One region of the Streptomyces sp. NPDC001020 genome, then DNA from elsewhere that is predicted to be linked to it. Evidence: riboswitches for the same ligand, from Rfam matches in the RefSeq annotation. Region 1 holds a riboswitch; each other region holds the start of a gene.

Region 1 (2,192 bases):
GGCGTTTGCGGCCTTCGTCGCGTAGGAGGAGCTTGTGGAGTCGGAGCTCGTGGAGCCGGAACCCGCGGAGGAGGAGTCCGAAGAGCCCGTCGTGGTGGACGAGGACGCCTCCTTCTGAGCTGCTTCCTTCTGCGCCGCCTCGTTGCGGGCTGCCTCCTTGCGGGCCGCCTCCTCCTTGGCCGCCTGCTGTCGGGCCAGTTCCTCCGCCTTGCGCCGGGCCTCTTCCTGCTTCTTCTTCTCGATCTCGGCGAGCCGCGCCTTCTCCTCCACGGTCAGCTTCGACAGCAGCTGCCGCGCGGTGGAGAGCTTCTTCTGGACGTCCGCCTTGGTCGTCCTGAGCGTCTTCTGCGTCTCGGTGAGCGTCTGCAGGCTCTTGGTGGCCTCCCGCCGCTTCTTCATCGTCGCGGCCTGCTCGGTGACGTACTGGTCGACCGCTTCCTTCTGGCGGCCGGTCAGCCGGCTCATCAGCTGGGTCTGGTCGAAGTAGTCCTGGGGCGAGTCGGCCAGCAGGAACGTGGCGGTGTCGGGGGCCGCGGTTCCGGTGCGGTACTGCGCCGCGGCGAACGACCCCAGCTCGTCGCGCGCGTCGTTGAGCTTCTGCGTGCGGCGGGCGACGTCGTCGAGGAGGGTGTCGGCGTGCTTGCGCTGCGTGACCGTCTTCTCCTTGGCCGCGTTGTACTTCTCGGTACCCGTCTCGGCCTGGCGGTAGAGGTCGTCGACCTGCTTCTGCACCTCCTCCAGACTCGGCTTGCGGTCGGGGGAGGGCGCTGCGTCGGCTGTCTGGGAGAGCAGGGCCACGGAGGCGACGGCGGCCGTCGCGATGGCGGGGGTACGTATGGCTGCGATGCCGGAGGGACGCGGCTTGCGGTGCGACGCCATGGGGAGGCGACTCCTTCCGTGCTCCGCCTACCGAGTTAGCTGTCGGGTTCGGGCGGGGGTCCGGAAGGTGTGCCCTACGGCCGCATCCCGTAAGACGGTTGGCCGATTCACCCCAAGGTCGGTTGGGTCCCCGGCTCCGGCAGCGCGGGGCGCACCGGACTCGGCGGAGGCCGCGCGGCCCGGCGACGTTCGCCGGTGGGGGTCCTGCGGCCCGCCCGGCACGCTAGCCAACTGGTGTGGCCCGTGTGAAGGTTGATGTTCGATATGCCCGATACATTTTCGTGACCTTGATCATGGGCTCCGCTGCCCATGGCCAATAAGAGGGCATTTGCTGAGACATGCCGCCTCTCTTCGGTCGGCTGAAGAGGCCTGGTCCACCCTGGTCCGGGAAGGGAGTCGCAGGATCTCCGGCCGAAGCGGACGGGGCGGCGTGCATCCAGTCCGCCGCATGCTGAAGGTGACCGTGCGATATCGGAACGTGAAGAGGTGCTCGGCGGCCGACTTCGGAAGATCACCGAGCCCGGGATCCGATTCCGCGGGCGGAGTTTTCGGGGTGGCAGTCGGTTGTCGGTGGGGCGGCCTAGACTCGGAGAGCGATGAGCAGCCTCTTTGACGACAGCTTCCTGGCGGACCTCAAGGCCACCCCGGCACCTGAGGAGGAGCCCCCGCCGCCCGAGGACGATCACGCTCCGGAGCAGATTCCGGAGGACCTGTTCGGCGGGAAGTTCGACATGCCGCCGGACCGATGGCGGTCCCCCCGCTCGAGCGGGGCCGAGAGCGGGGAGGCTTACTACCGCGACGGCGCGCCCCGCCCCGTCATCGACCCGGCAGCGCTGCTGGAGGGGTTGAACGAGAACCAGCGCGCGGCCGTGGTGCACGCCGGCTCCCCCCTGCTCATCGTGGCCGGCGCCGGCTCCGGCAAGACGCGCGTGCTCACGCACCGCATCGCCCATCTGCTGGCCGAGCGGGGTGTGCACCCCGGCCAGATCCTCGCGATCACGTTCACCAACAAGGCCGCGGGCGAGATGAAGGAGCGCGTCGAGCAGCTCGTCGGCCCGCGGGCGAACGCGATGTGGGTGATGACCTTCCACAGTGCGTGCGTGCGCATCCTGCGGCGCGAGTCGAAGAAGCTCGGCTTCACGTCCTCGTTCTCGATCTACGACGCGGCCGACAGCAAGCGTCTGATGGCGCTCGTCTGCCGCGATCTGGACCTCGACCCCAAGCGGTTCCCGCCCAAGTCCTTCAGTGCCAAGATCTCCAACCTGAAGAACGAGCTGATCGACGAGGAGGACTTCGCCGCCCAGGCCGCCGAC
Region 2 (2,192 bases), on a different contig from region 1:
GGGTGAGGACCGTGCGGTAGCCGTACGCGCCGGCCCAGCCCGCCTCGGTGATGGTGCCGGTGTGGATCGCCTTGAGGAGCGTGCCCGTGGGCGCGGCGAAGTCCAGGCCGGTGTGGTGGCCGGAGGACCACATGGTGCCGGGGTCACCGTAGTGCGAGGTCAGGGTGTACGAGGAGGTCGGCAGGGAGTACTGCTTGGCCAGTGCGGCCAGTCGCTCCGCCTCGGCCTTCTTCCTGGCCTCTTCCTCCGCCTTCCGCTTGGCCTCCTCCGCCTTCTTCTTCTCGGCGGCGGCCTTGGCCTTGGCTTCGTCCTGCGCCTTGGCCGCGTCCTCGGAGGCCTTCTTCGCGGCGGCCTCCTCAGCGACGCGCGCGGCCTCCTGGTCGAGCTGGTTCTGCTGGGAATCGGCCTGCTGCATGATCCGGGCGCGCAGTGCCTCGCCCGCGTCGTCCGTGCCCGAGGTGGCGTCGGCGGTGGTCAGGCCGACGTCGCTGAGGGTGGTGGCGGAGTCCTTCGGGGTTTCGCTGTCCTCGCCGATGAGCGCCTTGGCGGAGTCCTTGACCGAGGGCAGGTCCGGCAGGGATATCGACACCGGCGGCTTGCCGGTCTGGGCGGTGGCCATGCCGCCCGCGCCGACGGCGGCGATCACGCCGACGCCGAGAACGGTGGAGCTGCGTGCGAGACCGCCCCCGCGCTGCTTGACGCGGTGCCTGCCACGGACGGGGCGGAGGGACTCCTCCGAGGGGCTCCACTCCTCCCAGGGGCCCTCGTCGGCGCGAGCCACGAAGCCGTACGTCTGGGTGTCCTCGGGGGCGAACGAGGTGTTCTGGGCAGGCCGGTTGGACGCCACGAAGGCGCGCTCCTTTCCTTCCGTCTCGCCTACCGGGTTAGCTGACGGGTTCGGAGCGGGAAGGTCTCCTACGCGCGCATTCCGGCCGTGCTTCCACGGCGGCATCCGCCCGATTCACCCCAGGGTGTTGGTTCCCCGGTTCCCTTGCGGGATTCGGCACACGCGCACGGAGCCGCCTCTTGTGACGGCTGGGACGACCGCGCTGCGTTATCGAACGTTAATAGACACAGGGGCCGTATTCCAAGTTGTTCCGCCAGATCATTGACGTCCTCGGCCTGGACTTTCACCTCATGAGCGTTGGAAAACGGGCGAGTTGACCGCACCTCAGCCACCTCACAGGTATTGACGGTGCGTCAGTTGTTATGCGCACAGGGACGGTTTGCTCACGTGCTGTGACAAAGATCGGGGGTACGGGAGCGGCGCACGGTCGGCGGAGCCCGCACCTCCCTCGCACGACCGCCGATGTGGCGGACCGCTCCTCAGGAACGCGTCCGGCCTCTCGCGCCGGGCGTGCCCGCCGACGGCCGCGAGGGGAAAATGCACCGAGGGCCGGAACCCTTTCGGATTCCGGCCCTCGGCCATCAGTAGCGGGGACAGGATTTGAACCTGCGACCTCTGGGTTATGAGCCCAGCGAGCTACCGAGCTGCTCCACCCCGCGTCGGTGATTCCAGTGTACGTCATTCACGGGACTCCCCGCACACAGGTTTCGCGCCGCCCTCCCGCACCGGCTGTTTCAGCGCCACCGGTGCCGTCAGGAGCGGCCGGGCGGGGACAGCAGATGGGCGTTCGGGGCCTTCGCCCGCTGCTCGTACTCCGGCAGGACCACCACCTCCGCACCCTGCGCCGCCAGCACCCCGCTCCCGTCGGCCGATGCCACGAACGTGTCCGGCTCGCGCCAGGCCGTGACCACCCGCCGCACCCCGGCGTCGAGGATCAGCCGGGCGCACGGCGCGGGCCGGGAGGCACGGCGGGCGCACGGCTCCAGGCTGCTGTACACCGTGGCGGCGGCCAGCCGGGGGTCCGCCGGGTCGAGCTTCGCCAGCGCCGCCTCCTCCGCGTGGACCACGGGATCGCCGCCCTCCCGCGAGTGCGCCCGTGCCAGCTCCGTCCCGTCGGCCGCGACGATCACCGCGCCGACGCTGAAGGCCGTACGGGAGGGCGGGCACTGCGCCGCCAGCTCGCAGGCCTTCTCCAGCCACCGCCGGTCCGCGGCCGAGGCCTGCCTCCCGGTGCCGGGCGCCGTGGGGACGTACCGCAGCAGCACGACGTCCCCGACCGGTCGCGTCTCCACCAGCTGCATCCGCCCCGGCGGGTACGTCCCGGGCCCGAACATCCGCGGCGCGT
Region 3 (2,192 bases), on a different contig from region 1:
ACGGGCCCGCACGGTGGCGGCGGCCCTACACTCCCGCCTCGCGGCCGAGGGCCACAGGGTGGTGCGGCCGGACGCCGCCGTCGTCTCGGTGCGGGCACCATCCGCCGAACAGGCCGTGCGGTGGGCGGCCGACTGCCGGACGGCGGGAGTCGCCGTCGGCTGCTTCCGGCCGCCGTCGGTGCCCGACGACATGTCACGGCTGCGGCTGACCGCCCGTGCGGACCTCACCGACGAGCAGGTCGGGCACGCGGTGCGTGTGATCGGCGAGACGCGACCGTGAGCCGGTGAAACCGCCGTCCGAGCCCGGCCCGTGGGCACTGCCTGGCCGTACGTCAGGCGCCCTATCGGAGTTGAGTCATCGCCGCGCTGCTCAGAGTTGTCGGCCACCGCGGCCCTCCGCATACCCGCCGGGTTGACGGCGCACCAGCTCCGTCACCCTGGCGGGTGCCTCAGCGGACCCGCCCGTACCACACGTTCTTCGTCCAGATCTTCTGGAGCCTGACCACGTCCCCGGTCTTCGGGGAGTGCCAGATCCTTCCCTTCCCGGCGTAGATGCCGACGTGGTAGACGTTCCGGCCCGAGTGGAAGAACACCAGGTCTCCCACCTTGCGGTGGGAGGTGGAGACGTGGTGCGTCTTGTTGTACTGCGCCGAGGCGGTGCGGGGCAGCTTCTTGCCCGCCTTCTTGTACGCGTAGAGCGTGAGCCCGGAGCAATCGAAGCGATGCGGTCCAGTGGCGCCCCACTGGTACGGGGATCCCTTCTCGGATGCGGCGATCCGAAGCGCTTTCGCCGCCGGAGAGGCGGGCGCGGCGTGGGCGGCGACCCCGGGGGCCACGATGCTGCCGCCGACGGCGGCGATGGTGAGAGCGGAGGCCGTACCGGCCCGGGTCAGCAGCGATGGGACACGATTGAGCGCAGTCATGCGTCACCCTTCGTCAGCCGCCTGTGAAGGATGACCTGTCGGATTCGGGCTGGCGAAGTAGCCCGGCCGCATACGCGGCTTCACCCCAAGGACCGCCCGGAGCTCTCCGGTGGCCCGCATTGCTGGGTCCTCCACTCCTGCCGATCCACTCCTGTCGACCGGTCATCCAGGCGGCGGCAGGACTCGGCGTCCGCCCGGACCGCCCCGCCGCGGTGGCGGGGGCTTGTCGTCAGCAAGGGATCTTCACGCAAGGAGGTCGGAAAATCACAATGGAATCGGCGTTTTGTGGTGTTACTCACCATCCACCCGTTCGGGTGGATACCCCTGCGTTCGAGGGGAGTTGACGGGGTGTACGGGCCGCGTACCTGCACCGCAGCGTCCCTGTCGCCTCGAATAAGCGGTGGGTGCGCGGCCCTTCCTGTCCCCCGGAAGGAAGAGTGCCTACTCCGGACGTGGGTACGCCATGTGGACCGTTTCGGACGGGGTACGTCCGCCGTAGTGGTTGACGCCCTGTCAGTTCTCTTCGGGTGGCACCGTGAGACGAGCCGTGCGCCGTTCGCCGTCGAGGACGCGCAGGGCTCGGGCGAGCGTCGGGCCGTGCAGGTCGCTCTCCCCGCGCTGGTGCATCAGCGCCAGCGCGTCCCGCAGGGCCGCCGCCTTGCTTGCCAGCGCCTGGGCGGCGCGCAGCCCGCGGTAGGTGTCCGCGGAGTGCGCGGGGTTGATGCGGCCGAGCAGGTCGACCACGTCGAGGTACCGGTCGATCAGTTCCGCCTCGGCGCGGGTCAGTGCGGGCAGTGGAGGGAGTTCGGGCGGCAGCACCGGCGGCTCACCTCGCGCCGGAGTCGGTGTGTGACGCCCTGCGGGTAGGAATGACACGGTCGACCAGTCCGTACTCCACCGCTGCCGGTGCGTCGAGGATCTTGTCCCGCTCGATGTCGGCGGCGATCCGCTCCGGACTCTGCCCAGTGTGCCGTGCGAGCATCTCCTCCAACTGCCTGCGGGTGCGCGTCAACTCCGCTGCCTGGATGGTCAGATCACTGGTCTGCCCCTGTACGGGCTCCGGAAGGGACGGCTGGTGGATCAGTACGCGCGCGCCGGGCAGCGCGAACCGCTTGCCGGGGGTGCCCCCGGTGAGCAGTACGGCCGCGGCCGAGGCCGCCTGGCCGAGGCAGATCGTCTCCACGTCGCACCCGACGTACTGCATCGTGTCGTAGACCGCGGTCATCGCGCTGAACGAGCCGCCGGGTGAGTTGATGTACAGCGAGATGT
Region 4 (2,192 bases), on a different contig from region 1:
GGGAGTTGGCCGAGACCGCGCTCGGCAAGATCGAGGCCGAGGTCGGGCAGGTGTACGCGGCCGTCGACCAGGACGGGGTGGACGGGCTCACGCTCGTCGAGCCCGGCTACCTGATGCCGCATCCCACCCTGCCCGCGGTGCGCGTCGAACGGCGCGACGACCTGTGGTGCGAGCCGATCAGCAAGGTGCTGCTGCGCCATCACGCCCTGTCCGACGACGAGTTGGCCACGGCGGCCCGCGAGGCGGTCGGTTCCCTTGCCTCGGTCACCATGTCGGGGCCCGGCACCGTCGAGCTTCAGCCGTGCGGTGTCACCAAGGCGACGGGTCTCGCGCTGGCCGCCGAGTACCTGGGCCTGTCGCCGTCGGCGACCATCGCCTTCGGTGACATGCCCAATGACATCCCCATGTTCCAGTGGGCCGCGCATGGCGTAGCCATGGCCAACGCCCATCCCGAACTCAAGGCGGTCGCGGACGAGGTCACAACGTCGAACGAGGACGACGGCATCGCCGTCGTCCTCGAACGACTCTTCGTGGGGCGGTAGGCCCCGGCGGCAGCTCTCGGCCGGGCTGCCTCAGTACGCGCTGTTGACGTTGTCGATCGAGCCGTACCGTGCGGCGGCGTAGTTGCACGCGGCGGTGATGTTCGCCACCGGGTCGTACGGGTCGAACGCCGTGCCCGGCACGTGGTACGTGCGGAACGTCGGGTCGATGACCTGGAGGAGACCCTTGGACGGGATGCCAGCTCGGGCGTTCGAGTCCCAGAGGTTGATGGCCTTCGGGTTGCCCGAGGACTCGCGCATCACGTTGCGGTAGATGCCGTTGTACGTACCGGGAATGCCGTGCTGCGCCATGACCGTCAGCGACTGGCGGATCCAACTGTCGAGGGTCGTGCCCTGGGTCGTCACGGCCACGGTCGGCGTGGCAGCGGGGGCGGCGAAAGCGCTGGTCGCGCCGGCGACCGGGAGGACGAGAACGGCTGCACCGGCGCCGGCGAGGGCGAGGGTGCGGGTGAGGCGGGTGGCCTTGGAGCCGCGGTCCCGACGGCGTGTGGGCAGGGCGAAAGCGGGCATGTCGTATTCCTCTCCTGACGCCTGCGAGGTGAGCTGTCGGGTTCGGGCGGGGAGGTGCCCGGCCATGTCCTCGTCGAAGAGGCCACGGCTTCACCCCGAGCCGTACCGGCGCGGTGTCCGGATCGGCGACTTACCTGGGTCCCCCGCTCCTGCCTTAAAGGGGTCGATGGGTTTTCGAGCGGTGGCAGGATTTGGCGTCCGCTCGGGTGAAGGGAAGGTATGCGGAAGCACATGTCGGAAACAAGGCCAGACATCACGGTCCGATCAAAATGACCTTGACCTGGGGGAATGGGGGGTATGATCCATTTTGTTGAGTAGGACTCAACTTGCCGCCTGCAAATGGGGAGTTGGCGAACGGCCTCGAATGTCCGATTTGGGTGCTGGCGTGACCCATTTCACTCACACCATCTTGATCCCAATTGGTGCGTAGCTCGCATAAATGGGTAATTCGGGCAAAAGGTTCACATTCTGGCAGTTACGAAGTCCTGTGCGCCGCAACCTCCGCCCCGCCGGTCGCCGTACACGGAATCCGTCCGTTCATTCGGTGTGCGCGGAATCCGCCCCTCCGGCACCGGTGGAACGCCGTCTCGCCGCACTTGTCGGCGGCGTGTCGTGCCTGCGCGTCTCCATGGGCAAGAAGGTGTGGTCGTGCGTGAAGGCGTGGCCGTGCCCCGCGTGCCGGGGGAGATGTGGCTCGTCGCGGGGCGCGGTGGAGTCAGTGGAGTGGGTGGCAGGGCGAGGTTTTGGGGCGGCCGGTGCGGATCGCCGGTCGGTGGGCGCCATGCCGGTGCGTACAGACGGGTGCCGCCCTGGGGTGAGGGTGAGGGTGGGTTTCAGTGTGAGCGCGGCATGGGTGGGACGTCGGTGCGTGCGCCCGGCCGGGTGACGGTGGCGGTCGCGTCTCTCGTGACGGCGCCTGTCGGGATCGCCGACACCCACCGAACGGGGGTCGCTTCCGGCTATGAGGGGCGCTTTTCGGCTGTACCGATAAATACCTTTTTGTATCACCTGGTCTTGAATGCGCCGTTCGTGATCCGATACGGCCTGGCCTGGAACAGCGGGCGCTCGTGGTGATCGAAACGTGACCGGATACGCTGACTTGAGTGATGGCGGAGACAGATC

The links. Region 1 has a riboswitch for cyclic di-AMP ahead of ACWDEX_RS16020 (NlpC/P60 family protein). Riboswitches for the same ligand answer to the same signal wherever they lie in the genome.
Region 2: another riboswitch for cyclic di-AMP. It lies ahead of ACWDEX_RS35350 (M23 family metallopeptidase); the one in region 1 lies ahead of ACWDEX_RS16020 (NlpC/P60 family protein).
Region 3: another riboswitch for cyclic di-AMP. It lies ahead of ACWDEX_RS33235 (C40 family peptidase); the one in region 1 lies ahead of ACWDEX_RS16020 (NlpC/P60 family protein).
Region 4: another riboswitch for cyclic di-AMP. It lies ahead of ACWDEX_RS11045 (transglycosylase SLT domain-containing protein); the one in region 1 lies ahead of ACWDEX_RS16020 (NlpC/P60 family protein).

Annotation. Positions count from the first base shown of each region.
Region 1 covers NZ_JBSFLQ010000014.1:104,014-106,205, reverse strand. Annotated here, with positions in the region: gene ACWDEX_RS16020 (NlpC/P60 family protein) at 1-879, opposite strand, end outside; cyclic di-AMP (ydaO/yuaA leader) riboswitch at 889-1,055, opposite strand; gene pcrA (DNA helicase PcrA) at 1,476-2,192, shown strand, end outside.
Region 2 covers NZ_JBSFLQ010000066.1:16,261-18,452, forward strand. Annotated here, with positions in the region: gene ACWDEX_RS35350 (M23 family metallopeptidase) at 1-847, opposite strand, end outside; cyclic di-AMP (ydaO/yuaA leader) riboswitch at 859-1,016, opposite strand; tRNA gene ACWDEX_RS35355 (tRNA-Met) at 1,433-1,506, opposite strand; gene ACWDEX_RS35360 (dihydrofolate reductase family protein) at 1,600-2,192, opposite strand, start outside.
Region 3 covers NZ_JBSFLQ010000053.1:448-2,639, reverse strand. Annotated here, with positions in the region: gene ACWDEX_RS33240 (8-amino-7-oxononanoate synthase) at 1-280, shown strand, start outside; gene ACWDEX_RS33235 (C40 family peptidase) at 450-923, opposite strand; cyclic di-AMP (ydaO/yuaA leader) riboswitch at 927-1,106, opposite strand; gene ACWDEX_RS33230 (hypothetical protein) at 1,437-1,742, opposite strand; gene ACWDEX_RS33225 (ATP-dependent Clp protease proteolytic subunit) at 1,750-2,192, opposite strand, start outside.
Region 4 covers NZ_JBSFLQ010000009.1:100,145-102,336, reverse strand. Annotated here, with positions in the region: gene ACWDEX_RS11050 (HAD family hydrolase) at 1-542, shown strand, start outside; gene ACWDEX_RS11045 (transglycosylase SLT domain-containing protein) at 573-1,070, opposite strand; cyclic di-AMP (ydaO/yuaA leader) riboswitch at 1,075-1,249, opposite strand.